4 linked regions of the Sinorhizobium fredii genome follow. Each later gene encodes a partner of the first gene's protein in a complex. Links are inferred from orthologs where the notes say so. Each region holds a gene or a part of one and is shown on either strand. Other genes may lie near its edges.

Region 1 (7,586 bases):
CGCGCCACGCGGCGCTATGGTAAGCCGGAATTCGGCCTGCCCGAGACGGTCGTCGACGGCCAGCCTGTGCCGGTCCGCGAGAAGATCGTCTGGCGGGCGCCCTTCTGCAACCTCATCCATTTCGAACGGTCGCTGCCGAAGGGAAGGACGCCGGACCCGAAGGTGCTGCTCGTCGCACCCATGTCCGGCCACTACTCGACCTTGCTGCGCGGCACGGTCGAAGCGCTTCTGCCGCATTCGGACATCTACATCACGGACTGGCTGGATGCCCGCATGGTGCCGCTCAGCGAAGGCACTTTCGATCTCGACGATTACATCGACTACGTCATCCAGATCCTGCATCACCTCGGACCCGATACCCATGTGATCGGCGTCTGCCAGCCGGCCGTGCCGGTTCTCGCCGCGGTCGCTTTGATGGAGGCGGAGAACGACCCGCTCTCGCCCGCGTCGATGACGCTGATGGGTGGACCGATCGATACCCGCATCAACCCGACCGCCGTCAATCAGCTGGCCGAGCAGCGGCCGGTCGACTGGTTCCGCGACAATGTCATCATGCCGGTGCCATGGCCGCAACCGGGCTTCATGCGCATGGTCTATCCGGGCTTCCTTCAGCTTTCGGGCTTCATGTCGATGAATCTCGACCGCCATCTGGTCGCCCACAAGGAGTTCTTCGCCCATCTCGTCAAGAACGATGGCGATGCCGCCGACAAGCACCGCGACTTCTACGACGAATATCTCGCGGTCATGGATCTCACCGCGGAATTCTACCTGCAGACAGTGCAGGTGGTGTTCATGCAGCATGCCTTGCCGAAGGGAGAAATGATGCATCGCGGCAAGCGCGTCGATCCGACGGCGATCCGCAAGGTGGCGCTGCTGACGGTCGAGGGCGAGAACGACGACATTTCCGGCGTCGGCCAGACCCAGGCGGCGCAGACGATCTGCACCAACATTCCGGAGCACATGCGTCAGCACTACATGCAGCCGGACGTCGGGCACTACGGCGTCTTCAACGGCTCTCGCTTCCGCGGCGAGATCGCACCGCGCATCGTCGCCTTCCAGCGCGAGCATTCGCGCCACTCGAGGCCAGTGAAGCAGATCATCAAGGGAGGCAAATCGGCCTAGCTCCACCTGACGCGGGCTTTTCGACCGCGGCCTAAAGCATCCTGAGGCGGCGATTTGCTGCCGCAGGATCAAGGGTTTGTCCGATTCCCATCCGGCGCATCTTGCAGTCATCTCCTGCCTTTCCCACATCGTTTTCATCGGGCCGCAACGGGCGGTCCGCTGACTGCGAGGAATACTGACGATGAACCAATCTGCATTGATCCGTCCGGACTGGACGCCTGCGACCATTGCATTGATGGTGCTCGGTTTCGTGGTGTTCTGGCCGCTCGGCCTGGCGATGCTCGCTTACATCCTCTTCGGCGACAAGCTGAAGACCTTCAAGAAGGACGCCAACGACAGCGTGGACCGCATGTGCGCCGGCTTCCGCCGGAGCAATCGTGGCCATTGGGCCCACCATCGGACCGGCAATGTCGCCTTCGACGACTGGCGCGAGGCGGAACTTGCGCGTCTCGACGAGGAACGCCGCAAGCTGGACGAGATGCGCGAGGAATTCGACGCCTATGTCCGCGAGCTCCGGCGCGCCAAGGACCAGGAGGAATTCGACCGCTTCATGCGCGAGCGCAAGAACGGCCGCCCCGGCCCGGCACCAGAGACCGCCTGATTGACAGGAATGGCATCCCGGCGTTTCACATGAAACGCCGGGACTACAGCGCCGCGCGTCCTATCAGACGCCGCAAAGGTCGCTGTAGCACTTTGAATTGCTGCATGTATCCATAAATCGAGGTCGATCTAAGGACACATGCAGTAGGCAGCTGCCAGCGGACGGCGAATCGGCTAGAAAGGCCTCATGTTTCCCTCCTTCAAGCGCCGCCGCGGCAGTGAAACGCGCCCCGATATCACGCGTGACATCGAGGTGGCCGGCAAGCGTCTTCCCTTGACCATCCGCCAGAACGCACGCGCGACACGGATGACCTTGCGCATCGAGCCCGGCGGGCGCGCCCTGAAACTCACCGTTCCCGAAGGTCTGCCGGAGCGCGAGGTCAGCGCATTTCTCAGCCGCCATCAGGGCTGGCTGATGACCAAACTCGCGCGCTTCTCCGGCGAAAGCGAGCTCGAAGACGGCGGAACCATCTTCATCCGCGGCGTCGCCCATCGCATCGAGAGGACCGGCCGGATTCGCGGCCTTACAGAGCCCGTCATCGTCGACGATGAGGCGGTGTTGCGGGTCGGCGGCGCGGAGGAGCACCTGCGCCGGCGGATTGCCGACTACCTGAAGAAGGAGGCGCGCCTCGAATTGGAGCGCCTCGTCGCCGTCTATGCCGGCCGAATCGGCCGCCGCGTCCGGTCGTTGAGCCTCAAGGACACCCGCAGCCGCTGGGGCTCCTGCTCCGCCGAAGGTGACTTGAGCTTTTCCTGGCGCATTGCCATGGCGCCGCCGAAGGTGATCGCCTATCTCGCCGCCCACGAGGTCGCCCATCTTGAGGAGATGAACCACGGCCCCGATTTCTGGGCGCTGTGCGAAAGGCTCTGCGCGGATACCAACGAGGCCAGGCGCTGGCTGAAGCGCAACGGCACCATGCTGCACTCCATCGATTTCGGCTAAGTTCACGGTTGAGTTTGGCCGATGGTGACGAGAGACGGGGACTGGACGGTGCGGACAACCGCCGAAACTGAAGTAAGCCCGACTGAAAACGCCCGGCCAAAGTCTCTTAGGATGACGCGCTGCAGAGCAACGGTTTTGCTCGACTCGGACGGTATTTCGTGCAAGGTCGCTTGCCATGAAAACGGAAGTGAAAATATGTGGACTGAAGACCGCGGAGGCGGCGGAGCATGCCGTGGCGCTCGGGGCCACGCATATCGGCTTCATCTTCTTTCCCAAGAGTCCGCGCAACATCGAGCCTGACGACGCCGGCCGGGTGGCCGAACGTGTTCGCGGCCGCGCGAAGATCGTCGCCGTCACCGTGAATGCCGACAATGACGATCTCGACGAGATCGTGTCCGCGCTGAAGCCCGACATCCTGCAGCTTCACGGCTCCGAAGATCCGGACAGGGTTCTGACGATCAAGGCGATCTACGGCCTGCCGATCATGAAGGCGCTGTCGATCCGCGATGCCTCGGATCTCGAAAGGATCGATGCCTATGTCGGCATCGTCGATCGCTTCCTTCTCGATGCTAAGCCGCCGGCCGGGTCCGAACTACCCGGAGGCAATGGTGTCTCTTTCGACTGGAGGCTGCTCGACGCGCTTGACGGGAGCGTCGATTACATGCTTTCCGGTGGACTGAATGCGGAAAATATCGGCGAGGCTCTTGCGCTGACCGGCGCCAGCGCCGTCGATATATCCTCCGGGGTGGAGAGCGCCCCGGGTGTCAAGGATTTGAAGCTCATGGATGCATTTTTCGGCGGTGTCCGACGCGCCGAAGCCGTAGTGCCACGATCAGGGAGCAGGACGTGAATCAGCCGCTAAAACCGAACTCCTTCAGGGCTGGACCGGACGAGGACGGCCGGTTCGGTATTTTCGGCGGCCGTTTCGTCGCCGAGACTCTGATGCCGCTGATCCTCGACCTCCAGGACGAGTGGAACAAGGCCAAGAACGACGCGGCCTTCAAGGCCGAGCTCGATAGGCTCGGTGCTCACTATATCGGCCGGCCGAGCCCGCTCTATTTCGCCGAGCGCCTAACGGCTGAGCTCGGCGGCGCCAAGATCTATTTCAAGCGCGAGGAGCTGAACCACACCGGCTCGCACAAGATCAACAATTGCATAGGCCAGATCCTGCTCGCCAAGCGAATGGGCAAGACCCGCATCATCGCCGAGACCGGTGCCGGCCAGCACGGCGTCGCTTCGGCGACCGTCGCCGCCCGCTTCGGTCTTCCCTGCGTCGTCTACATGGGCGCCACCGACGTCGAGCGCCAGGCGCCGAACGTCTTTCGCATGAAGCTTCTCGGTGCCGAGGTGAAGCCCGTGACCGCCGGCAACGGCACGCTGAAGGACGCCATGAACGAGGCGCTGCGCGACTGGGTGACGAATGTCGACAGCACCTATTACCTGATCGGCACGGCCGCCGGCCCGCATCCCTATCCGGAGATGGTCCGCGACTTCCAGGCGGTCATCGGCCAGGAGGCGAAAGAGCAGATTCTTGCCGCCGAAGGCCGCTTGCCGGACCTCGTCATTGCGGCGGTCGGCGGCGGCTCGAACGCGATCGGCATCTTCCATCCCTTCCTCGATGACGAGGATGTTCGGATCGTCGGCGTCGAAGCGGGCGGCAAGGGACTTGATGGCGACGAGCACTGCGCCTCGATCACCGCCGGCTCGCCGGGCGTGCTGCACGGCAACCGCACCTATCTGCTGCAGGACGGCGACGGCCAGATCAAGGAAGGCCACTCCATCTCGGCGGGCCTCGATTATCCCGGCATCGGTCCGGAGCATGCCTGGCTCAACGATATCGGCCGGGTCGAATATGTGCCGATCATGGATCATGAAGCGCTCGAAGCCTTCCAGACGCTGACGCGGCTCGAAGGCATCATTCCGGCGCTCGAGCCATCGCATGCGCTGGCCGAGGTCATCAAGCGGGCGCCGACAATGGGCAAGGACGAGATCATCCTGATGAATCTCTCCGGTCGCGGCGACAAGGACATTTTCACCGTCGGCAAAATTCTGGGAATGGGGCAGTAACGAGTATGACCGCACGCATGGAGCAGAGGTTCGCCGACGTCGCGGCGGAAGGTCGCCCGGTCCTTGTCACCTATTTCATGGGCGGCGATCCCGATTTCGAAACGTCGCTGGCGATCATGCAGGCGCTGCCGAAGGCGGGCGCCGACGTGATCGAACTCGGCGTGCCCTTTTCCGATCCGATGGCCGACGGCCCGGCGATCCAGCTTGCTGGCCAGCGCGCGCTTAAAGCCGGGCAGACGCTTGCCAAGACGCTCGACCTCGCCCGCCGCTTCCGGACTGAGGATCAGCGCACCCCGATCGTGCTGATGGGCTATTACAATCCGATCTACATCTACGGCGTCGAGCGCTTCCTGGATGACGCCGTCGAGGCGGGTGTCGACGGGCTGATCGTCGTCGATCTGCCGCCGGAAATGGACGACGAGCTCTGCATCCCGGCGCTGAAGAAGGGCATCAGCTTCATCCGTCTGGCGACGCCAACGACCGACGACCGCCGTCTGCCCAAGGTTCTCGAAAACACCTCCGGTTTTGTCTATTACGTCTCGATGACCGGCATCACCGGTTCCTCTCTGCCGGATCCGTCGCTGATTGCCGGCGCGGTGGCGCGGATCAAGTCGCATACGAAGCTGCCCGTCTGCGTCGGCTTCGGCGTCAAGACCGCCGAGCATGCGCGGGTGATCGGCGCTTCCGCCGATGGTGTCGTGGTGGGGACGGCGATCGTCAACCAGATCGCCTCGAGCCTGACGGAAAGCGGTCAGGCTACCGACGCGACGGTGCCGGGTGTGGAAGCTTTGGTTCGAGGGCTTTCGGCCGGGGTGCGGGCGGCGCGCCTTGCGGCAGCCGAATAATCGCCCATATTGGCGCGCAGAAGCCGAAGGACATCTTCAGGAGTCTACTTAAGTGAACTGGATCACAAACTACGTTCGGCCGAAGATCAATTCGATGCTCGGCCGCAGGGAAGTTCCGGAGAACCTCTGGATCAAGTGCCCTGAAACCGGCGAGATGGTGTTCCATCGCGATCTCGAAGAGAACAAGTGGGTCATCCCGCAGTCTGGCCATCACATGAAGATGCCGGCAAAGGCCCGGCTGAAGGATCTCTTCGATGGCGGAATCTACGAAACCCTGCCGCAGCCGAAGGTGGCGCAGGATCCGCTGAAGTTCCGCGATTCGAAGAAATATCTCGACCGCCTGCGCGACAGCCGGGCCAAGACCGAGCTCGAGGACACGATCGTCGCCGGCCTCGGCCTCGTCCAGGGCGTCAAGCTGGTCGCCGTCGTCCATGAGTTCAACTTCATCGGCGGTTCGCTCGGCATGGCGGCCGGCGAGGCGATCATCAGGGCCTTCGAGAAGGCGATTGCCGAGAAGTGCCCGCTGGTGATGTTCCCGGCTTCCGGCGGCGCCCGCATGCAGGAAGGCATCCTGTCGCTGATGCAGCTTCCGCGCACCACGGTTGCGGTCAATCTGCTGAAGGAAGCGGGCCTACCCTATATCGTCGTGCTGACCAACCCCACCACCGGCGGTGTCACGGCATCCTATGCGATGCTGGGCGACATCCACCTGGCCGAACCGGGTGCGGAGATCGGCTTTGCCGGCAAGCGGGTGATCGAGCAGACGCTCCGCGAAAAGCTCCCGGATGGCTTCCAGACCTCGGAGTACCTCCTGGAGCACGGCATGGTCGATATGGTCGTCAAGCGCCACGACCTGCCGGCGACGCTTTCGCGCCTGCTGAAGATCCTGATGAAGAAGCCGGCGGAGGCCGCAAGGCGCGAGAGCGGCTCCCAGGTTTCGCCCTTGCCGCTCGCAGCCCGGGCCTAGGCCGCCGCACCAGCTCTGTTTGATTCTCTAGACTTGTGCGCCTTTCCGGGGCGCGCAAACGTTGCTGTAAATGTTTTGATTCGCTGCAATTCCGTTTAGGAATCATCTGGCAGCGTCAATTTTTTGAGGCAAGAACATGGCGGCGGCACAGGTCAGCGAGGCGGCGCAGGAGATTGAAAAACTTCTGGCTCTGCATCCCAAGGGATTCGACCTGTCGCTCGACAGAATCACGCGGCTGCTGGCCGCGCTTGGCAACCCGCAGGACCGCCTGCCGCCGATCATCCACGTCGCCGGCACCAACGGCAAAGGCTCCGTCACCGCGTTTTCGCGGGCGATCCTCGAGGCTGCAGGCCTCAGCGTCCATGTGCACACGTCGCCGCATCTGGTGAACTGGCACGAGAGATATCGGCTCGGCGTCAAGGGCGGCAAGGGTGCGCTCGTCAGCGACCCGGTGCTGGCCGATGCTGTCCGGCGCGTGGCGGAAGCCAATGCCGGCCAGAAGATCACCGTCTTCGAGATCCTGACGGCCGTCACCTTCTTGCTTTTCGCGGAGCATCCGGCCGATGTCGCGGTCATCGAGGTCGGCCTCGGCGGCCGCTTCGACGCGACGAATGTCATTGTCCGGCCGGCGGTCTCTGTCATCATGCCGATCTCGCTCGATCACCAGGCCTATCTCGGCGACCGGGTGGAACTGATCGCCGCCGAGAAGGCCGGAATCATGAAGCGCGGCTGCCCGGTGGTGATCGGCCATCAGGAAGAAGACGGCGTGCGCGAGGTGCTGGTCGAAACGGCCGAGCGGCTCGGCTGCCCGATGTCCGTCTACGGCCAGGATTTCATGGCGCATGAGGAATTCGGCAGGCTGATCTTTCAGGACGAGAACGGCCTTGCCGACCTGCCGCTGCCCCGCCTGCCGGGCCGGCATCAATATGCCAATGCGGCGGCGGCGATCCGCGCCGTCCGGGCGGCCGGTTTCGACGTGCCGGAGGCGGCGATCGAGAAGGGCCTGGCCGGGGTCGAATGGCCGGGCCGGCTGCAGCGTCTT
Region 2 (7,672 bases), 3.2 Mb from region 1 along the record:
ATGCTTTCGGCGATCTGGCGGATGCGCGTCTCGCCGGTGTCGCGCACCTCGGGCGTCAGCGCGCGCACCGTGCCGGCCAGGACCGCCTGTTCCGGAATGACGTTGTGGGCGAAGCCGGCATTGAACTTGGTGACGGAAACGACGATGGAGGCAAGCGGGTCGACGGTGCGCGAGGCGATCGTCTGCAGCGCATTGACGATCTGCGCGCCGATGGCGATCGGATCGATGGTCTTGTGCGGCTGCGCCGCATGGCCGCCGCGCCCCTTGATGGTGATGGTGAACTCGTCGGTCGAGGCCATGATCGGCCCGACGCGACTTCCGAAATGACCGACCGGCATGCCCGGCATATTGTGCATGCCATAGACCTCCTCGATGGCAAAGCGTTCCATCATGCCGTCCTTGACCATCTCGTTGCCGCCGCCGCCGCCTTCCTCGGCCGGCTGGAAGATGACGGCGACGCTGCCGGCGAAGTTGCGCGTCTCGGCGAGATATTTCGCTGCACCAAGCAGCATGGCGGTGTGGCCGTCGTGGCCGCAGGCATGCATCTTGCCGGGGGTCGTCGACGACCAGGCCTTGCCGCTCGTCTCGGTGATCGGCAGGGCGTCCATGTCGGCCCTGAGGCCGATGGTGCGGCCGGGGCCGAGATTGCCGCGGATAAGCCCTACGACGCCCGTCCGGCCGAGGCCGGTCACGATCTCGTCAACGCCGAATTCCTTCAGTTTCCTTTCGACGAAGGCTGCCGTATTTTCCACCGCGAACAGGAGCTCCGGGTTCATGTGCAGATGGCGCCGCCATTCGGTCACTTCGTTCTGGAGTTCGGCAGCGCGGTTCAATATCGGCATGATGCTTCCCTGTGGGTCTGTTCGGTGGTGGCCTGACGGCGAGGTGAATGGGCTTTGCCATCTCCTTGCCATATAGGCTAAATAGCCGGACGATACGAGGCAACTGCGGAAATTCGAGGTTAAGATAGTGGTGACAGTTCGACTTCTGATGCGCAACAGGGCAGGCGCGATGGGCGTTTTTGCCGGTGTTTGTGCGGCATTGGCGGCGGCGCTTCCGGCGTCGGCCAATCCGCGGCTCGTTGTCGACGTCGCAACTCTCAAGGTCTACGAGCATCAGGACATCTTCCAGAAATGGTACCCGGCGTCGCTGACCAAGCTGATGACGGCCTATACGACGTTTCGGGCAATCCAGGCGGGACAGCTGACGCTGGAAAGCCCGGTGGTGATGACGAAGAACGCGGCGGCCGAGCCGCCGAGCAAGATGTTCTACAAGCCCGGGCAGGCGATGACGCTCGACAGCGCGTTGAAGATGATGCTCGTCAAATCCGCTAATGACGTCGCCGTGGCGATTGCGGAAACGGTCGGCGGAACGGAGCAGGCTTTCATCGACCGCATGAACGCGGAAGCGCGGCGGATCGGCATGACCTCGTCGCATTTCATCAATGCCAACGGCTTGCCGGGGCAGGGCCAATACACGACCGCGCGTGACCTTGCCGTTCTGGCCATCACGCTGAAGCGCGAGTTTCCGCAATATGCCTCCTATTTCTCGCTGGAAGGCTTCACCACCGGCAAGAAGGACTATGCAAACTACAATATGCTGATCGGCCGCTTCGAAGGGGCCGACGGCATGAAGACCGGCTTCATCTGCGCGTCGGGCTTCAACCAAGTATCGTCGGCGAGCCGTTCTGGTCGCAGCGTCATATCGGTCGTGCTCGGCGAGGATAGCCTCGGCGCCCGCGCCGACGAGTCGGCCCGGCTTCTTCAGATGGCGCTGACGACCCCTGCGGCCGGAAAACCGTCGCTGACCGCCATCGCGCCTTACGGCGAAGGCCGTGAAGTGGTTTCGGACGTCAGCAAGGAGATCTGCTCCAAGCAGGCGGCGAAGGTCCGTAGCGAAGGCCGCGACGAGGGCGGCCGGCAGAAGCTGCTGTCGCCCTATATCCACGAGATCAACCGTCCGCTGAAGCTGGCCTTCGCCGGGCTTATTCCGGGCAGCGGCGACAAGACCGCCAAGGCAGGCAGCGATGTCGCCGGGCAGGGTGATGTCGCCGAGCTCGCCAACGTCCCGGTTCCGGTGCCGCGCCCCAGCTTCTGAGCGCGATGGGAATGCGATTGCGGTTTCCGCCCGGACGCCGCCAAGGTCTATGACGGAGTTCTTTCCATGAACGGTCCACTGCCGGTCGTGCCGGTGTCGATCCTCACCGGCTTCCTCGGTGCGGGCAAGACGACCCTTCTGAACCGCTTGCTGAAGGATCCGGCGCTTGCCGACACCGCCGTGATCATCAACGAATTCGGCGATGTCTCGATCGATCACCTGCTTGTCGAGGCGTCGAGCGACGGGGTGATCGAGCTTTCCGACGGCTGCCTGTGCTGTACGGTCCGCGGTGAACTGGTCGACACGCTCGCCGACCTGATGGACCGAATGCAGACCGGGCGGATCAAGCCGCTGAAGCGCGTCGTCATCGAGACGACCGGCCTGGCCGACCCGGCGCCGGTGCTGCAGTCGGTGCTCGGCAATCCGGTGATCGCCCAGAACTTCCGCCTCGACGGCGTAGTGACTGTCGTCGATGCGGTGAATGGGGCCCAGACGATCGCAAAGCACATCGAGGCGCTGAAGCAGGTCGCCGTGGCCGACCGGCTGGTGATCAGCAAGACGGGGCTTTCCGGTAAGGAACAGCTCGACGCGCTGGCTGACCTTCTGAAGGACCTCAATCCGCGCGCGCCAATCTTCGACGGCGACGGGCAAGAGGCGGGGCGGGCCGACCTGTTCGCCTGCGGGCTCTACGATCCATCCACCAAAGTTGCCGATGTCGGCCGCTGGCTGCAGGACGAGCTCGATGGAAGTGACGATCATGACCATCACCACGGCCATGATCATGGGCACGATCACCACCACCACGACGTCAATCGCCACGGCTCCGACATCCGCTCCTTCAGCATCGTTCACGACCGGCCGATCGAGCCGATGGCGCTCGAAATGTTCGTCGACCTGTTGCGCTCGGCCCATGGCGAGAAGCTGTTGCGTATGAAGGCGATCGTTTGCGTCGCGGACCGGCCGGAGCGCCCGGTGGTCCTGCACGGCGTCCAGTCCGTCTTTCACGCGCCTGAACGGCTTGCCGCCTGGCCGGACCCAGCCGACCGGCGCACCCGGATGGTGCTGATCACCAAGGGGCTCGAAGAGGCTTTCGTGCGCGATCTCTTCGATGCCTTCACCGGCAAGCCGCGCGTCGACCGTCCGGATGCGCAGGCGCTCACCGACAACCCGCTCGCCGTGCCCGGTGTGAAGTTCTGATCAAGCCGCTTTGCCCCTTCCTGCCCACAGGCGTCATAATAGAGAGCGCCGGAATCTCCGCCGTCACGTCTTCTTGCGAATGAGAAAGCGATGGCCGCCGGCGGTCGATGCCGCCTGCTCGAGCCGGTGCCCATCCTCGTTGCAGAAATGCGGAATGTCGATCACGGCCAGCGGATCGGTCGTCTCGACCTCGATGAGCCCGCCGGGCGCCATCGTTTCCATTCGCTTGCGCGTCTTCAAAACGGGAAGGGGGCATTTCAGCCCCCTCAAATCATAGACCACCCTTGGCTCGTCCGGCATCAATTGCCCCAGATCTTCCAGAACGGACGCTTCTTCGGCGGCTGTTCCGCCGGCGCCGTTTCGCTGCCGGCTGCAGGGGCCGTGGCCACTTGCGGATTGGCCCCGGCCGGCGTGGCTGCCTGTTGCTGAGTGCCGGCAGGGTGCTGCTGGGTCGCAGCCGCCTGTTGAGCCCCCGGCTGGACTGCGCTCTGCTCGGCGGGCGCCTGGTTGGCCGGTGCCGGCGCCGCGGGCTCGCTTTTCGAGAACAGGTTCCAGAAGGATTTCTGGGTAGGCGCCGTCTGCAGCGCCGCCTGCTGAACCGGGCGCTCGATCGGGCTCTGCTGCGGCACGGGTACGGCCTTGCCGTCGCGCGTCGCCTTCTCCAGAGCTTCCTTCTGGATCAACGCCGCCTGTTTGGCCTCTTCGGCCTCCTTCTGCTCGGCGAGCCGCTTTTCGAGATCGCTCACCTTCATCAGCTTGCCGGCGTCGAGCGACGTGCCGGTCGGCGCATAGGCAAGCTCGCGGCCCTTGCGCTGCTCGGCGACGATTGCCTTGCGCTCCGCTTCGCTCGGCTCATACCAAACCATGCCGTCGTATTTCTTCAGCGCCTTCTGATAATCGCGCTGGTAGTCCTTGTCGAAATTCGCCATGGCCACTTGCAAGGCCGGCGGCGTCGACATGGCGGGGCACTGGCCGGCAGGGTTGAAGCTGCCGTCGGACTGCTGATTGAAGACGTATTTCCTCTCGCAGACATTGACCTGCGGCGGACGTTTGGTGACTTCGAACTGGTCGTAGCCGACCTTCAGCATCTTCCAGAATTCGATGTTCGGATTGTCGCGGTGGCGGGCCATGTTCTCGGCCGTCATGCGGAAGGGGAAGGCCTGAAGCTGGACGCTCTCCTGACCGCCCTTGAAGGCGTCGCGGGCGAGCGCGAAGATCTCGATGATCTGCTCGTCGGTCATCGAATAGCAGCCCGACGACGAGCAGGCGCCGTGGATCATCAGATGCGTGCCGCTGCGGCCATTCGCCCTGTCATAGGTGTTGGGGAAGCCGGTATTGATCGCCAGGTAATAGTTCGAATTGGGGTTCATCTGGTGCGGATAGAGCGGATAGAAGCCCTCCGGCGCCTGACGGTCACCTTCCTTCACCTTGGGGCCGAGCTTGCCCGACCAGGCACAGATCTTATAGCTCTTCAAGAGCTGGAGGCGGCTTGACGCATTCGCCTTCCAGACCTCGAGCGTTCCCTCTTCCTTGAAAATGCGCAACAGGATCGGGGATGTCTTCTGCATCCCCAGTTCCTTCATCTTGCCGACGATCTTGCCGGACAGCTGGTATTCGGTCTTGTTCTTGACGGAGGAGAGATTGACCGAATCGAGCGTTTCGTTGGTGCAGCCGGCGAGCGCGGCTGCAATGACGGCGGTGACAAAAAGATTCCTGAAACGCATCGGCAAAAGCCCGTTTTAGCCAGATTCCATCCGTGCACGCCCCTTCCGCGAGGGAGAGGTGTCAACGAATCAGTAAGTCATTATCCTTCACGAAATCTTAACCGTGCAGGCGCCCCCTGCGAACGGCCGTTTCTCATGACCCCATGAATATGGCCAAGATTTGGCCACAGTCCCGATTTCCGGTTGTCGAGCGCGCCAAGTTGATCGCAATGGTTAATCCCGGGCGCTGAACGAGGCTAAAGCGGAAGGCGGTCAGGATCACGCTCTGCCTCGCCGCTCAGAGATTGCGGCCGATGTTCAGGTATTTCTGACGGCGGTCGGCGCGCAGTTCGTCGCCATTGCGGCCGGATAGCTCCTTCAGTGCATCGGCGATGACCGTGCCGGTGCGGCCGATCACGGCCTGCGCGTCGCGATGGGCGCCGCCGATCGGTTCGGGAATGATGCCGTCGATGACGCCGAGCGCCTTCAGGTCCTCGGCGGTGATCTTCATGTTGCTGGCCGCTTCTTTCGCCCGCGTCGAGTCGCGCCAGAGGATCGAGGCCGCACCCTCCGGCGAGATGACGCTGTAGATCGCGTGCTCGAGCATATAGACGCGGTTGCCCGTCGCGATCGCGATCGCTCCGCCGGAGCCGCCTTCGCCGATCACTACAGTGACGATCGGCACCTTGACGTTGAGGCACATTTCGGTCGAACGGGCGATCGCCTCGGCCTGGCCGCGCTCCTCGGCGCCGACCCCGGGATAGGCGCCGGCGGTGTCGACCAGGGTAATCAGCGGCAGGCCGAACCGGTCGGCCATTTCCATGACGCGGACCGCCTTGCGGTAGCCCTCGGGGCGCGGGCTGCCGAAATTGTGCTTGATGCGCGACTTCGTGTCGTTGCCCTTCTCCTGTCCGATCACCGCGACCGGCGCGCCGCGGAACCGCGCGAGACCCGCCTGGATCGCATCGTCGTTCGCATAGTTTCGGTCGCCGGCAAGCGGCGTGAACTCGGTGAAGAGCTCCGCGGCATAGTCGAGGAAATGCGGCCGGGACGGGTGGCGCGCAACCTGAGTCTTCTGCCAGGGCGACAGCTTGGAATAGATCTCCGCCATCGCATCGCGGACACGTCCCTCGAGCCGCGCGATCTCATCGGAAGTGTTCACGCTCTCGTCTTCGCCGGCAAGCTTCTTCAATTCGAGGATTTTGCCCTCGAGATCAGAGATGGGTTTTTCGAAGTCGAGATAGTTGTGCATGAGATGCGTTTCCGATCGTTTTGCGACAAGGACCGTCCGGCAAAGCCAACCTGCCCGGCGGTCCTAATCCTGTTTTTTCGCCTGTTTGGCAAGGGGGTGGTGGTTTTGCACCAGCTCGTGCAGCCGTTCTTCAAGCACATGCGTATAGATTTGTGTCGTCGAAATGTCCGAATGGCCGAGCAGTTCCTGCACGGCGCGCAGGTCGGCGCCATTGGCGAGGAGGTGACTGGCGAATGCATGGCGCAGCACATGCGGCGAGATCGCCGCGACCTTGATGCCGGCACGAGCCGCGAGACTCTTGAGGTCGCGGGCAAAGACCTGGCGCGGCAGGTGACCGGATTTGCCGAAGGAGGGGAAGAGCCAGGGGCTCTCCGTTTCCGCCGCTCTTTCGCGCAACTCGGCCCCGTAGGTCCGCATGGCGCGGATCGCGGCCTGCGACAGCGGCACGAGCCGTTCCTTGTTTCCCTTGCCGCGGATCACCAGGAAGCGTCCGTTCTGCGCAAGCACGCTTGCCGGCAGCGACACGAGCTCGCTGACGCGCATGCCGGTCGCATAAAGAAGCTCCAGGAGGGCGTGCATGCGACGCTTCGCGAAGGCGTCTTCGGCGCCGGAGCCGGCCTCCGCCTCGGCCTGGCCGATCAGCCGGGTGACGTCATCGACGCTGAGCGTCTTCGGCAAGGCGCGCGCCTTCTTGGGCGCGTCGAGAATGCCGGTAGGGTCGTCGCCGCGCAGCCCTTCCGCATAGAGGAACTTGTAGAATTGCCGAAGGGCCGACAGCCGGCGTGACTGCGAGGAAGGCTTGAAGCCCTCGCCGGCAAGATGCGAGAGATAGCGTCTCAGATCGTCGGCCGTGGCGGCATTGAGCCGCGTCCCGCAGGTGCGCAGGAAGGAGCTGGCATCCCTGAGATCGCGTTCGTAGGATTGCAGCGTGTTGACCGCCGCGCCTCGTTCGGCGCTCATCATTTCCAGGAAAGCTTCGAGGTGGGCCTCCGAAAGATCGGTCATTGCGGCTTGTTGACCCGTTCGGACGGAATGCGCACCGTCACGTCCCGCTCTACCGGTTCGACGAAGGTGACGAGCGCCACCATGGTTCCATAGATCATGCCGGCCACCACGGCGCAGAAGAACAGGAACCGGAACAGGGTTGGCATTTCAGTCTCCAGTACGCGAATAACGCCATTGCGGAACCGTGATCTATATGAACGGCTCGTCCGGCAAGTTCAAGAAGCGTGGCCCGGCCGGCGCGACGACTTGACGCCCCCCGCCGATTTGTCGATACGGAAGGGGAATGGGGACTGTGACGCCTAATGAACGATGTGACCGAACCGGATTCCGCGACGCTCGCCGAGCGGGCGAAGCTCGCTCTCGGTAAACGCAATCTCATTTTTATCGGCCTGATGGGGGCGGGAAAATCGGCGATCGG
Region 3 (7,732 bases), 1.4 Mb from region 1 along the record:
GATGGTGATTTTCACCGACTGCCCGCAAGCGGGCGTATTCATCGGACCTCCCCTCGAGGTCCAGGACATTGGCATTCTTGTTTGGTCTTTGATGTGACTCAGCAGCATCGGTCAGGAGTAAAGAGGCCCCGGGACGAGATCGTTCCGGCTGCCGTCTGGCTGCTGCACCATCACCTGCGCCAAACAGGACCTTTCACATCCGGCGCAGCTTCCGACGAGTTCGACAGCCTTCCAAGCGAAGTGCCTCTGTCTGCCGTTGCCCTGCGCCGAGGAGCAGAGCTTAGATGGCAGAGAAAATGCTTATCGATGCGTCTCACTCAGAGGAGACGCGCGTCGTTGTCGTTCGCGGGAACCGCATAGAAGAATTCGATTTCGAATCGGAACATAAGAAGCAAATCCGCGGCAATATCTATCTGGCCAAGGTGACCAGAGTGGAGCCGTCGCTGCAGGCGGCCTTCGTCGATTATGGCGGCAATCGCCACGGCTTCCTGGCCTTCGCCGAAATTCACCCCGACTACTATCAGATCCCCCTCGCCGACCGTCAGGCGCTGTTGAAGGCGGAAGCCGAAGAGGCCCGCCGCGAGGACGACGTCGAGCCGGTCGAGACCGCAGACGAGCAAACCGTCGCGCCGACAAGGGACGAGGCTCCGGCTGAAGAAGCCGCCGCGGCCGAACCGGAAACGGAAGTCAAGGCAGAGGCGGAGAAGCCGAAGGCCAAGCCGAAGCGCACGCGCCGGGCGAAAGCCAAGGCCAGCGAACAAAAGGAAGAGGCGCAGGGCGACGCCGAGGCGAGTGATGAGGGCAGCAGCGGCGAAATGGCCGCGATGGTCGACGTCGACTCGATCTCCGAGGACGTCGATGCGCGCCGCCGCCGCGACGATGATGACGACGATGACGACGGCCATGACGGCGAGAAGGAAATCATCGAGTCTGTCGGCGCAGAAGATGCGATGGAAGAGGTTCCGGACCGGCAGGTCCGCAAGCCGCGAAAGCAGTACCGCATCCAGGAAGTGATCAAGCGCCGGCAGATCCTGCTCGTCCAGGTCGCGAAGGAAGAACGCGGCAACAAGGGCGCGGCGCTCACCACCTATCTTTCGCTCGCGGGCCGCTATTCGGTGCTGATGCCGAACACGGCGCGCGGCGGCGGCATCTCCCGCAAGATCACCAACTTGCAGGACCGCAAGCGCCTCAAGGAAATCGCCCGCGGTCTCGACGTGCCGCAGGGCATGGGCGTGATCCTGCGCACCGCTGGCGCCAACCGCACCAAGGTCGAGGTCAAACGCGACTTCGAATATCTGATGCGGCTGTGGGAGAACGTCCGCACGCTGACCTTGAACTCCACCGCCCCCTGCCTCGTCTATGAGGAAGGCAGCCTGATCAAGCGTTCGATCCGCGACCTCTACAACAAGGATATCAGCGAGATCATCGTCTCCGGCGAAGAGGGCTACAAGGAAGCCAAGAGCTTCATGAAGATGCTGATGCCGAGCCACGCGAAGGTCGTGCAGCCCTATCGCGACGTGCATCCGATCTTCTCGCGTTCCGGCATCGAAGCCCAGCTCGACCGCATGCTGCAGCCGCAGGTGACGCTGAAGTCGGGCGGCTATATCATCATCAACCAGACCGAGGCGCTTGTCTCGATCGACGTGAACTCCGGTCGCTCGACCCGCGAGCATTCGATCGAGGATACCGCGCTGCAGACCAACCTGGAGGCGGCCGAGGAAGTCGCGCGCCAACTGCGTCTTCGCGACCTTGCCGGCCTGGTGGTCATCGACTTCATCGACATGGAAGAAAAGCGCAACAACCGCGCCGTCGAGAAGAAGCTTAAGGACTGCCTGAAGAACGACCGGGCGCGCATCCAGGTCGGCCGCATCTCGCATTTCGGCCTGCTTGAAATGTCGCGCCAGCGCATCCGCGCCTCGGTGCTCGAAAGCACGATGCAGTCCTGCCCGCATTGCAACGGCACGGGCCACGTTCGCTCGCAGTCTTCCGTCGCGCTGCATGTGCTGCGCGGTATCGAGGAACATCTGCTAAAGAACACCACGCACGACATCGCGGTCCGCACGATCCCGGAAATCGCGCTCTACCTTCTCAATCAGAAGCGCGGCACGATCACCGACTATGAGCGGCGCTTCGGCGTCTCGATCATCATCGAGGCGGACGCGCATGTCGGCGCCCAGCACTTCGCGATCGACAGAGGCGATCCGGTCGAGAATCCGGTGAAGATCGAGCAGCTTCTGCATTTCGAGCCGGAGCCGGAAGAAGAAGAAGAAGAAGAAGACATCGTCATCGAGGAGGATCTGGACGAGGAGGAAGCGGAAGAGACCGCGGCCGAGCGTCCGGGACAGCCGAAGGCGCAGGCCTCCGACGACCAGGGCGGCCGCAAGCGCAAGCGCCGTCGCCGGCGGCGCGGCAAGGGTGCCGGCCACGGACCGGAATCGGTCGCGGCGGAAGCCGGAGACGCGCTTGATGGCGCGGCTGACGAAGGCGACGAGTCCGAGGACGAAGGCGAGGTCCAGGATGCCTTGACGGCAGACGGGGATCAGAAGCGCAAGCGTCGCCGTCGCGGCAAGCGGGGCGGCCGCCGCAACCGGCCAGAAGCCGAAGGTGAGGCCGCTCTTGCTGCAGAGTCCGATGACGAGCCGGCCGATGCCGAAGAGGCAGCGGACGCCAACGACGCCGATGCAGCTGCCGCCGCGGCCGTCGAACAGGTCGTGAATGCGGCGTCTGTCAAGGCCGAGACTCCCGCTGCCGAAGCCAAGCCGGCGAAACCGAAGCGCAGCCGCAAGAAAGCCGTGGCCGCCGAGGCACCGGCGGAAAATGCCGACACGGCGGCCGAACAGGCTGTCGAAGCGCAGCCGGATGAAACCGGTCCTGCTCAAGTCGAGGAAGCGGTTGCAGACCTGGAGGCCGGCAAGCCCGCACGGACGACGATTGCTTCCGAGCCCGTGGTCACATCGAATGTGGCCAAGGCCGACAGCAGCGAAGAAGAGGCAGCCAAGCCGAAAAAAGGCGGCTGGTGGCAGCGCCGCGGCTTCTTCTGAGAAAGCATAGGCTTACCAAGCAAAAGGCCCGGAACATTCCGGGTCTTTTTTGTTACTACATGCCTCCTTAAATCGACCTCGATTTAGGGAGGCATGCAGTAATTCAAAGTGCTACAGGGACCTTTGCGCGTCTGATAAGACGCGCGGCGCTGTAGTAGCGGTCGACGCGCCCGACCCGAAGGCGGTTATTTCAACCAATGCGCAATGCGGTCCATCGCTTCGGCCATTTCGGCGGGCGCGCCGGCATAGGAAAAACGCATGCTGCGATGCCCTTCGAGCGGATCGAAATCGAAGCCGGGCGTGGCGGCGACATTGATCTCGGCGAGCATGCGACGGGCGAAGGCCATGCTGTCGTTGGTGAAGCGGCTGACGTCGACATAGGCATAGAAGGCGCCGTCCATCGGTGAAGCGATCGAAAAGCCCATCTCCGGCAAACGCGTCAGCAGGAGGTCGCGATTGGCGGCATAGGCCCGCTTGTAACCATCCAATTCCTCATGCGCGCCGAGGGCGGCCTCCGCGGCAACCTGGGAGAGCTCCGGCGGCGAAATATAGAGGCTCTGGGCAATGCGCTCGAAGACACGCACCTGAGCCTCCGGCAGCACCATCCAGCCGATGCGCCAGCCGGTCATACAATAATATTTCGAAAACGAATTGATGACGACCGCATCGTCGGCGATCTCGAGGACCGAGGTCTCCTCGCCGGCAAAGGTCAGCCCGTGATAGATCTCGTCGGAGATGAAAGCGATCGATCGGGCGCGGCAATAGTCGGCGAGCGCCTTGAGACGCTCCCTTCCCGTGACTGTGCCGGTCGGGTTTGCAGGGCTGGCAAGAAGCACCCCCTTCAGAGGCTTGCCGGCCTGCGCCGCCGCCCGCTCCAGGCTTTCGGGCGTGAGCGTAAACCCTGTATCGGCGTTGGCTTCGATCTCGACCACGCTCAGGCCGAGCGCGGCCATGATATTGCGGTAGGCAGGATACCCGGGCCGCGCGATGGCGACGCAATCGCCCGGATCGAAGAGAGCCAGGAAGGCCAGATTGAAGCCCGCGGAGGAGCCGGTGGTGATCGCAACCCGCTGCGGATCAAGCGCGATGCCGTGGCGGCTCTGATAGTGGGCGGCGATTGCCCGCTTCAGCGAGAGGGTCCCGAGGGCGTCGGTATAGCCGAGGCGGCCGTGCTCCAGCGCCCGCCGCGCCGCCTCCAGCGCGGCCTTTGGGGCGGGATGGGCCGGCTGGCCGACCGCCATCGAGATGACGGGATGGCCGGCATCGCGGCGACGCGTCGCTTCCGCCAATACATCCATGGCATGGAACGGTTCGACGGCGCTGCGTTTCGACATCTGTGCCAATGGCTGACCCTCGCAAGTTGACTGGACGCCCGCCCTTTGCCCGATCGCTGCACGCTTCACAAGTATGGGAGCGCCGCAATTCGGCAGATTTTGCCGTTTCGTTTCGCGCCCGCGCACCCTATGCTCGCTTTCGACGGCAGGCTCGCTATCGTCGTTGTCTATGAAGATGCGTTGACGCGGCAGTGCGAAATGGGCGACAGACAGGTACGAGAAGACAACGAGGGAATGATGACGCTCAGGAAGAAGATGATTGCCGCCGGAGCGCTGATCGCGCTTGCAGCCGGCATTGCCCTGCCCCAATCCGCGGCGGCGCTCGATGCAAAGCAGAAGGAAGAGATCGGCGCCTTCATCAAGGAATATCTCATCGCCAATCCGGAAATCATGCTGGAAGTGCAGGAAGCCCTGTCCGCCAAGCAGCGCGCCAAGCAGCAGGAAGCTTCGCAAGCGGCGATCGCCAAGAACGAAAAGGCGATCTTTAATTCCGCCTACGACGTTACGCTCGGTAACCCCAAGGGCGACATCACCATCGTCGAATTCTTCGACTATAATTGCGGCTACTGCAAACGGGCGCTGTCGGACATGGACGAGATCATCGCCAACGACAAGAATGTCCGTTTTGTCTTGAAGGAACTCCCGATTCTCGGCCCCGACTCGCTTGCCGCGCACAAGGTCAGCGCCGCCTTCCGCTCGATCGCGCCGGAGAAATACGGCGACTTCCACCGCGCCCTGCTCGGCGCCGAGGAGCGGGCGACGGAGGAAACGGCGATCGCCGTTGCCGCCAAGCTCGGCGTTACCGAAGAGCAATTGCGCGACAAAATGGAAGACGATCCGAATGACGCCGCGGTGCGCGAAGCCTACATGCTCGCCAACGATCTCGGCATCACCGGCACCCCCTCCTACGTCATCGGCAACGAGGCGGTTTACGGCGCCGTCGGCGCCGCCGAAATCACCGGGAAGGTCGCCAACATGCGCGAGTGCGGCAAGACCACCTGCTGACAGCCGAAGCGGAACGCGTCACGTCGTTCAGCCTTTCCCATCCGCCTATGACTTGTGGACAAATCCCCCGGGAGACCGGGGGGCTTTCCCTCGCCGAACCATCGGTCTATAGGTAACCCTCCCATCATCGGACCGGAATCCCTTATGCCCTCGACGATTTTTGTGCTGAACGGCCCAAACCTGAATGCCCTCGGCAAGCGCGAACCAGGCATCTACGGCGGCCAGACCCTGGCCGATATCGAGGCGATGTGCAAAGCGGAGGGGAAGCTCCTGGGCTTCGACGTCGATTTCCGCCAATCCAACATCGAAGGCGTGCTGGTCGACTGGCTGCACGAGGCCGGCGAAAAGGCCGCCGGCGTCGCCATCAATCCGGCCGCCTACGGGCACACGTCGATTGCCATGCACGATGCCATTCGTGCCATCACCGTCCCCGTCGTCGAATTGCATCTTTCCAACATTCATGCGCGCGAGGAATTCCGCCACAAGTCGATGATTGCGCCGGCCGTCAAGGGCGTGATCTGCGGCTTCGGCGCGCAGAGTTACATTCTGGCGCTGCATGCGCTAAAGAACCTGACAAACACGTCGAAATAAGAAGTACACGAGGCTCATATCCCATGGCTGACAAGAAACCCGGTATCGATCAGGCGCTGATCCGCGATCTCGCCAATATCCTCAAGGATACCGACCTGACCGAGATCGAAGTGGAACAGGACGATCTGCGCATCCGCGTCTCGCGAAACGGCACGCCTGTCGCCATGCCCATGGCGGCAATGCCCAGCTATCAGCTCCCGGCGGCCGTTGCCGCTGCACCCGCGTCGATGGCTGCGCCCGTCGCAGCAGAAGGCGGCCACAATGCCAAGAATGCGGTAACCGCGCCAATGGTCGGCACGGCCTATCTCGCTCCCGCTCCCGGCGCCCGCCCGTTCATCGAAGTCGGCGCGACCGTCAAGGAAGGCCAGACGATCCTGATCATCGAGGCGATGAAGACGATGAACCAGATTCCGGCGCCGCGCTCGGGCAAGGTGACGGAAATTCTCGTGCAGGATGCCGCCCCCGTCGAATTTGGCGAACCCCTGATCGTGATCGAATAAGGCGCGTTGGCGATGATCTCGAAAATCCTCATTGCCAATCGCGGCGAAATCGCGCTCCGCGTGCTGCGCGCCTGCAAGGAGCTCGGCATCGCGACCGTCGCCGTGCATTCGACTGCAGACAGCGACGCCATGCACGTGCGGCTCGCAGACGAGAGCGTCTGCATCGGGCCGCCGCCGTCGCGCGAGAGCTATCTGAACATCCATCAGATCGTCGCCGCCTGCGAGATCACCGGCGCGGATGCGGTGCATCCCGGTTACGGCTTTCTTTCTGAGAATGCCAAGTTCGCGGATATCCTCGAAGCGCACGGCATCACCTTCATCGGCCCGACGGCGGAGCACATCCGGCTGATGGGCGACAAGATCACCGCCAAGAAGACGGCGGAAGAGCTCGGAATCCCGGTCGTTCCCGGCTCCGACGGCGAGGTGAAGCCGGAGAACGCGCTGAAAGTCGCCCGCGAGATCGGCTTTCCGGTCCTGATCAAGGCGACCGCCGGCGGCGGCGGGCGCGGCATGAAGGTCGCCAGAACCGAGGAAGACCTCGAGCACGCCGTCGCAACGGCACGTTCCGAGGCCGCAGCCGCCTTCGGCAATGACGCGGTCTATATGGAGAAGTTTCTCGGAAAGCCGCGCCATATCGAGATCCAGATCGTCGGCGACGGCGAAGGCAATGCGATCCATCTCGGCGAACGCGACTGCTCGCTGCAGCGCCGCCACCAGAAGGTCTGGGAAGAAGCCAACTCCCCGGCGCTCAACGTCGAGCAGCGCATGAAGATCGGCCAGGTCTGCGCCGACGCAATGAAGAAGATGAAGTATCGCGGCGCCGGCACGATCGAGTTTCTCTACGAGGACGGCGAGTTCTATTTCATCGAAATGAACACGCGCTTGCAGGTCGAGCATCCGATCACCGAAGCGATCACCGGCATCGACCTGGTGCATGAGCAGATCCGCGTGGCATCGGGCGCCGGCCTTTCGGTCAAGCAGGAAGACGTCGTCTTCTCCGGCCACGCCATCGAATGCCGCATCAATGCCGAGGATCCGCGCACCTTCGTTCCCTCCCCGGGTACGATCACGCATTTCCACGCGCCCGGCGGTCTCGGGGTGCGGGTCGACAGCGGCGCCTACCAGGGCTACCGCATCCCACCCTATTATGACAGCCTGATCGGCAAGCTGATCGTCCACGGCCGGACCCGCGTCGAATGCATGATGCGTCTGCGCCGCGTGCTCGACGAGTTTGTCATCGACGGAATAAAGACGACGTTGC
Region 4 (5,845 bases), 1.4 Mb from region 1 along the record:
TTCCGCCACAAGTCGATGATTGCGCCGGCCGTCAAGGGCGTGATCTGCGGCTTCGGCGCGCAGAGTTACATTCTGGCGCTGCATGCGCTAAAGAACCTGACAAACACGTCGAAATAAGAAGTACACGAGGCTCATATCCCATGGCTGACAAGAAACCCGGTATCGATCAGGCGCTGATCCGCGATCTCGCCAATATCCTCAAGGATACCGACCTGACCGAGATCGAAGTGGAACAGGACGATCTGCGCATCCGCGTCTCGCGAAACGGCACGCCTGTCGCCATGCCCATGGCGGCAATGCCCAGCTATCAGCTCCCGGCGGCCGTTGCCGCTGCACCCGCGTCGATGGCTGCGCCCGTCGCAGCAGAAGGCGGCCACAATGCCAAGAATGCGGTAACCGCGCCAATGGTCGGCACGGCCTATCTCGCTCCCGCTCCCGGCGCCCGCCCGTTCATCGAAGTCGGCGCGACCGTCAAGGAAGGCCAGACGATCCTGATCATCGAGGCGATGAAGACGATGAACCAGATTCCGGCGCCGCGCTCGGGCAAGGTGACGGAAATTCTCGTGCAGGATGCCGCCCCCGTCGAATTTGGCGAACCCCTGATCGTGATCGAATAAGGCGCGTTGGCGATGATCTCGAAAATCCTCATTGCCAATCGCGGCGAAATCGCGCTCCGCGTGCTGCGCGCCTGCAAGGAGCTCGGCATCGCGACCGTCGCCGTGCATTCGACTGCAGACAGCGACGCCATGCACGTGCGGCTCGCAGACGAGAGCGTCTGCATCGGGCCGCCGCCGTCGCGCGAGAGCTATCTGAACATCCATCAGATCGTCGCCGCCTGCGAGATCACCGGCGCGGATGCGGTGCATCCCGGTTACGGCTTTCTTTCTGAGAATGCCAAGTTCGCGGATATCCTCGAAGCGCACGGCATCACCTTCATCGGCCCGACGGCGGAGCACATCCGGCTGATGGGCGACAAGATCACCGCCAAGAAGACGGCGGAAGAGCTCGGAATCCCGGTCGTTCCCGGCTCCGACGGCGAGGTGAAGCCGGAGAACGCGCTGAAAGTCGCCCGCGAGATCGGCTTTCCGGTCCTGATCAAGGCGACCGCCGGCGGCGGCGGGCGCGGCATGAAGGTCGCCAGAACCGAGGAAGACCTCGAGCACGCCGTCGCAACGGCACGTTCCGAGGCCGCAGCCGCCTTCGGCAATGACGCGGTCTATATGGAGAAGTTTCTCGGAAAGCCGCGCCATATCGAGATCCAGATCGTCGGCGACGGCGAAGGCAATGCGATCCATCTCGGCGAACGCGACTGCTCGCTGCAGCGCCGCCACCAGAAGGTCTGGGAAGAAGCCAACTCCCCGGCGCTCAACGTCGAGCAGCGCATGAAGATCGGCCAGGTCTGCGCCGACGCAATGAAGAAGATGAAGTATCGCGGCGCCGGCACGATCGAGTTTCTCTACGAGGACGGCGAGTTCTATTTCATCGAAATGAACACGCGCTTGCAGGTCGAGCATCCGATCACCGAAGCGATCACCGGCATCGACCTGGTGCATGAGCAGATCCGCGTGGCATCGGGCGCCGGCCTTTCGGTCAAGCAGGAAGACGTCGTCTTCTCCGGCCACGCCATCGAATGCCGCATCAATGCCGAGGATCCGCGCACCTTCGTTCCCTCCCCGGGTACGATCACGCATTTCCACGCGCCCGGCGGTCTCGGGGTGCGGGTCGACAGCGGCGCCTACCAGGGCTACCGCATCCCACCCTATTATGACAGCCTGATCGGCAAGCTGATCGTCCACGGCCGGACCCGCGTCGAATGCATGATGCGTCTGCGCCGCGTGCTCGACGAGTTTGTCATCGACGGAATAAAGACGACGTTGCCGCTTTTCCAAGACCTGATAAACAATCAGGATATCGCCAACGGTGATTACGATATTCACTGGCTGGAGCATCATCTGGCCGCAACGTCCGCATAGGGTACGAGATTGAAAGGACCGCGCAGCAAACAACCGGAAATCACCCCGGACATGTTGTTGCGCGCCTATTCCATCGGCCTGTTTCCAATGGCCGATTCGGCAGACGATCCGGAGCTCTTCTGGGTCGAGCCGGAGATTCGCGGCGTCATCCCGCTGGATCGGTTTCACATCTCTCACAGTCTCGCCAAGCGAATCCGCAAGCGGCCCTTCGATATCCGCTTCGATACGGCTTTCGAATCGGTCGTCGAGGGATGCGCGCAGCCCGCGCCGGGTCGGCCGACCACGTGGATCAACGACAAGATCCGTTCCCTCTACGCGGCATTGCACCGCATGGGCTACGCCCATAGCGTCGAAGCCTGGGAGGGCGACAGGCTCGTTGGCGGCCTCTACGGTGTCTCGCTCGGGGCGGCCTTCTTCGGCGAGAGCATGTTCTCGCTACGCACCGACGCTTCGAAAATCTGCCTTGTCCATCTTGTCGAGAGGCTTCGCGCAAAGCACTTCCAGCTGCTCGACACCCAGTTTACCACCGACCATTTGAAATCCTTCGGCGCTGTGGACGTGCCGAAGGCCGAATATGACCTGCTGCTCGCCCGGGCTATCGCCTCGCCGAATCTCGAATTTTAGTCAACACGGCGGAGCAGGCGTCTTTCAGGCAAACCGACGCCCTCAGCATGCATTTGGGTAGAAGGGCGCCCTACTGCTTCGCCGCTGTATCCGGCGGAGGAACGTCGGAGTTTGGCTTGCAGGACTGGAGCCACACGTCATAGACGGGGTGCTCGACGGCGTTGAGGCCCGGGCTGTCGGCAAACATCCAGCCGGTGAAGATGCGGCGGATCTTTCGGTCGAGCGTGATCTCGTCGACATCTACGAAAGTGGTGGTCTTCGGTGCCTCCGTCTCGTCGCGGCTGTAGCAGACATGCGGGGTCACCTGCAGAGCGCCAAACTGCACCGTCTCGCCGATATAGACGTCGAAGGTGGTGATGCGGCCGGTGATCTTGTCGATGCCGGAAAAGACCGCGACGGCGTTCGAGAGGCGCGCGGCGCGCGCCGGCTCGACGGCGGAAATCAACGGCAGGGCCAGAAGAAATGCAAGGCCGATGCTTCGGGCCGTCCGGCCGATCAAATTCCGCAGACAGAAACCTGCCATTCCCGCCAATCCCCTGCGATACTGTTTTTCCTGGATAGCCCTCAGGCGCTAAACCGAAAATGTGGCTGCGCCGTGATCAATGCTCGAGAGTCGAGATCGGGGCGGCGGCCCGATTGCGACTAGGAGCGCGGTGTCCAGGCGTCGTAGTCGCCGGTCACGCGCGGGCGCAGGCCTGCATTGGCGAGCGAACCCTTCGGCCGATAGGCGTTGGGCGTGCCGGTCGGGTTCGGGCGGTGCGGCTGCTGCCATTCGCGTGCGGCGTATTTTTCGTCGGCGGGCGAAATGTCGGTGCGATGATGCATCCAGCCGTGCCAGCCTGGAGGAATGGCAGAGGCCTCGGCCGGGCCGTTATAGATCACCCAGCGCCGCGTGCGGCCCTCGGAATCCGTGCCGCCCTGATAGTAGACATTGCCGAACTCGTCTTCACCGACACGCTGGCCATGCCGCCAGGTATGGAAGCGCGTACCGATCGTCTGTCCGTTCCACCAGGTGAAAATCTGCAGCAGGAGCTTCATAGGCATTCGTCCCTTGCCGGCCGATCGAAGGGGCGGCCGGATATCCAAATCGCGTCCCCGCTTATGCCGTGCCACTCATGCCTTGTCCAGTGGCCTTGTCCAGTGATTCCACCGGCCCGGCGGTCATTTCACCGGCATATTGAAGCCGAAATGGCTGCGCTCGAAACCAAGGCGTTCATAGAAGCGATGGGCGTCGACTCGCGACGCGTTGGACGTCAGCCGCACTTTCGCGGCACCCTTTTCCCGCGCCTCGGCAATGGCGTGGCGGACCATCCGTTCACCGATACCACGGCCGCGCATATCTTCCCTGGTCTGCACGGCCTCGATCACCAGGCTGGAACTGCCGCGCCCGGGAAGCGATATCGAGAGTGCCGTCTGGAAAGTCCCGACGACCTCGCCACCGACGCAGGCGACGTAGAGCGCCTGGTGCGTCGAGGCCTTGATCCGCTCGAAAGCGGCCAGATAATCGGCAAAGGCTTCGGCGTCGATCGTGTCGCCGTGACCGCCAAGGGTGTCATTTGCAAACAGGGCAATGATCGCCGGCAGGTCTTCGCGTTCAGCTTTGCGAATCTCTGATTCCATGACCGTGCTACCCCGACATGCAGATGTTCAGATGGCGCATCAAACATGGTGAGGCGACAGCGTTGTGACAGCGCATGTGGAGCGCCGGGCACCCGGCAGATCAGGAAAGGCGCTTCTCAAGAACCAGCGCTGGCACACCGGAGTCGTCCTCTCCGCAGTTGGCCGTCTTTCCGACGTCCGAGAAGCCATGCGCCCGATAAAAGGCGAGCGCCTTCAGGTTCTCCGGCTCGACCTCCAGCCGCATGCGCTCGGCATCCGGAAAACAGGTTTCGAGTTCGGCGAACATGTCGCCGCCGATGCCCTGCCGCTGGTATTTCGGCAGGACGTAGAGCTGATGAAGAATGGCGGTCTTTGCAAGCGTCTCCGACATCGCCGCGAAGCCCATGCCGGCGATCTCCTTGCCATTGTCCGCAACGACGAATTCCCCATTCTTGTGTCGCAGCCGAGCCCTCAGGGCATCAAGCGAGTGCCACTTGGCCGTCAGTTCGTTAACCTTGTCGACGCCATAGAGGCTGTCATAGGTCGCATGCCAAGTCTCGACAAGCAGAGCGCGCACCTTCTCGAGGTCGCGCTCGCTCGCCGTGCGGACGAAGAACATCGTCACTCTTCGATGCCGAGCTTGGACTTGACGAGAGCCTGCACGGCCTGCGGGTTGGCCTTGCCGCCGGTCGCCTTCATCACCTGGCCGACGAACCAGCCGGCCAGCGACGGCTTCGCCTTGGCCTTCTCCACCTGGTCCGGGTTGGCGGCGATGATTTCATCAACCGCCTTCTCGATGGCGCCGGTGTCGGTAACCTGCTTCATGCCGCGGCTCTCGACGATTTCGGCCGGGTCGCCACCCTCGTTCCAGAGAATCTCGAAGAGATCCTTGGCGAGCTTGCCGGAGATCGTCCGCGCCTTGATGAGATCGATGATGCCGCCGAGCTGGGCCGGCGAAACCGGAGTCTCTTCAATGGCTTTGCCGGCTTTGTTCAAGGCGCCCAACAGGTCGTTGATCACCCAGTTGGCGGCAATCTTGCCGTCGCGCCCTTCGGCCACTGCCTCGAAGTAGTCGGCGATCGCCTTTTCCGAGACGAGAACCGAGGCATCATAGACCGACAGCCCGAGGTCGCGTACGAAACGTTCCTTCTTGTCGTCCGGCAGCTCCGGCAGATCGGCCTCGAGCGCCTCCACAAAGGCATCGTCGAACTCGAGCGGCAACAGATCCGGATCGGGGAAATAGCGGTAATCGTGCGCATCCTCCTTGGAGCGCATTGAGCGGGTCTCGCCCTTGTTCGGGTCGAAGAGCCGCGTCTCCTGGTCGATCGTGCCGCCATCCTCGAGAATCGCGATCTGGCGACGGGCCTCGTACTCGATCGCCTGGCCGACGAAGCGGATGGAGTTGACGTTCTTGATCTCGCAGCGCGTGCCGAACGCCTCGCCCGGGCGGCGCACCGAGACGTTGACATCGGCGCGCATGGAGCCCTCGTCCATGTTGCCGTCACAGGTGCCGAGATAGCGCACGATCGAGCGCAGCTTGGTGAGATAGGCCTTGGCCTCGTCCGACGAGCGCAGGTCCGGCTTCGAGACGATCTCCATCAGCGCCACGCCGGAGCGGTTGAGATCGACATAGGACATGGAGGGATGCT

Evidence for each region.
Region 2: the proteins of accD (region 1) and NXT3_RS16120 are in contact, whole or in part, in a solved structure (PDB 8UXZ), measured with the Escherichia coli proteins. The link is inferred for Sinorhizobium fredii from one-to-one orthologs.
Region 3: the proteins of accD (region 1) and accB are in contact, whole or in part, in a solved structure (PDB 8UXZ), measured with the Escherichia coli proteins. The link is inferred for Sinorhizobium fredii from one-to-one orthologs.
Region 4: the proteins of accD (region 1) and accC are in contact, whole or in part, in a solved structure (PDB 8UXZ), measured with the Escherichia coli proteins. The link is inferred for Sinorhizobium fredii from one-to-one orthologs.

The regions. Positions count from the first base shown.
Region 1 is NZ_CP024307.1:24,234-31,819, forward strand. Bases 4,645-7,586 are described here. They hold accD (acetyl-CoA carboxylase, carboxyltransferase subunit beta), read left to right. Parts: upstream 4,645-5,629; coding sequence 5,630-6,544; downstream 6,545-7,586. Other genes in these bases: trpB (tryptophan synthase subunit beta), read left to right, coding at 4,645-4,732; trpA (tryptophan synthase subunit alpha), read left to right, coding at 4,738-5,577; NXT3_RS00160 (bifunctional folylpolyglutamate synthase/dihydrofolate synthase), read left to right, coding at 6,681-7,586. Also shown: phaZ (polyhydroxyalkanoate depolymerase), read left to right, coding at 1-1,122; NXT3_RS00130 (DUF2852 domain-containing protein), read left to right, coding at 1,304-1,723; NXT3_RS00135 (M48 family metallopeptidase), read left to right, coding at 1,910-2,665; NXT3_RS00140 (phosphoribosylanthranilate isomerase), read left to right, coding at 2,841-3,515; more of trpB, read left to right, coding at 3,512-4,644.
Region 2 is NZ_CP024307.1:3,273,442-3,281,113, reverse strand. What follows is about bases 4,273-7,163. They hold NXT3_RS16120 (acetyl-CoA carboxylase carboxyltransferase subunit alpha), read right to left. Parts: upstream 6,250-7,163; coding sequence 5,296-6,249; downstream 4,273-5,295. Other genes in these bases: xerD (site-specific tyrosine recombinase XerD), read right to left, coding at 6,313-7,163; NXT3_RS16125 (L,D-transpeptidase family protein), read right to left, coding at 4,273-5,018. Also shown: NXT3_RS16145 (M20 aminoacylase family protein), read right to left, coding at 1-842; NXT3_RS16140 (D-alanyl-D-alanine carboxypeptidase family protein), read left to right, coding at 1,012-2,097; NXT3_RS16135 (CobW family GTP-binding protein), read left to right, coding at 2,164-3,294; NXT3_RS16130 (sulfurtransferase TusA family protein), read right to left, coding at 3,358-3,594; more of NXT3_RS16125, read right to left, coding at 3,594-4,272; more of xerD, read right to left, coding at 7,164-7,254; NXT3_RS16110 (hypothetical protein), read right to left, coding at 7,251-7,400; NXT3_RS16105 (shikimate kinase), read left to right, coding at 7,557-7,672. UniProt on the Escherichia coli protein: Component of the acetyl coenzyme A carboxylase (ACC) complex. First, biotin carboxylase catalyzes the carboxylation of biotin on its carrier protein (BCCP) and then the CO(2) group is transferred by the carboxyltransferase to acetyl-CoA to form malonyl-CoA.
Region 3 is NZ_CP024307.1:1,452,320-1,460,051, reverse strand. Bases 4,911-7,732 are described here. They hold accB (acetyl-CoA carboxylase biotin carboxyl carrier protein), read left to right. Parts: upstream 4,911-5,994; coding sequence 5,995-6,471; downstream 6,472-7,732. Other genes in these bases: accC (acetyl-CoA carboxylase biotin carboxylase subunit), read left to right, coding at 6,484-7,732; aroQ (type II 3-dehydroquinate dehydratase), read left to right, coding at 5,525-5,971; NXT3_RS07010 (DsbA family protein), read left to right, coding at 4,911-5,380. In the rest of the region: NXT3_RS07020 (Rne/Rng family ribonuclease), read left to right, coding at 285-3,041; NXT3_RS07015 (pyridoxal phosphate-dependent aminotransferase), read right to left, coding at 3,227-4,384; more of NXT3_RS07010, read left to right, coding at 4,613-4,910. UniProt on the Escherichia coli protein: This protein is a component of the acetyl coenzyme A carboxylase complex; first, biotin carboxylase catalyzes the carboxylation of the carrier protein and then the transcarboxylase transfers the carboxyl group to form malonyl-CoA.
Region 4 is NZ_CP024307.1:1,448,353-1,454,197, reverse strand. Bases 1-2,801 are described here. They hold accC (acetyl-CoA carboxylase biotin carboxylase subunit), read left to right. Parts: upstream 1-629; coding sequence 630-1,973; downstream 1,974-2,801. Other genes in these bases: NXT3_RS06985 (DUF2155 domain-containing protein), read right to left, coding at 2,668-2,801; aat (leucyl/phenylalanyl-tRNA--protein transferase), read left to right, coding at 1,983-2,597; accB (acetyl-CoA carboxylase biotin carboxyl carrier protein), read left to right, coding at 141-617; aroQ (type II 3-dehydroquinate dehydratase), read left to right, coding at 1-117. Also shown: more of NXT3_RS06985, read right to left, coding at 2,802-3,120; NXT3_RS06980 (NADH:ubiquinone oxidoreductase subunit NDUFA12), read right to left, coding at 3,240-3,635; NXT3_RS06975 (GNAT family N-acetyltransferase), read right to left, coding at 3,759-4,217; NXT3_RS06970 (GNAT family N-acetyltransferase), read right to left, coding at 4,318-4,815; Asp-tRNA(Asn)/Glu-tRNA(Gln) amidotransferase subunit GatB, read right to left, coding at 4,818-5,845. UniProt on the Escherichia coli protein: This protein is a component of the acetyl coenzyme A carboxylase complex; first, biotin carboxylase catalyzes the carboxylation of the carrier protein and then the transcarboxylase transfers the carboxyl group to form malonyl-CoA.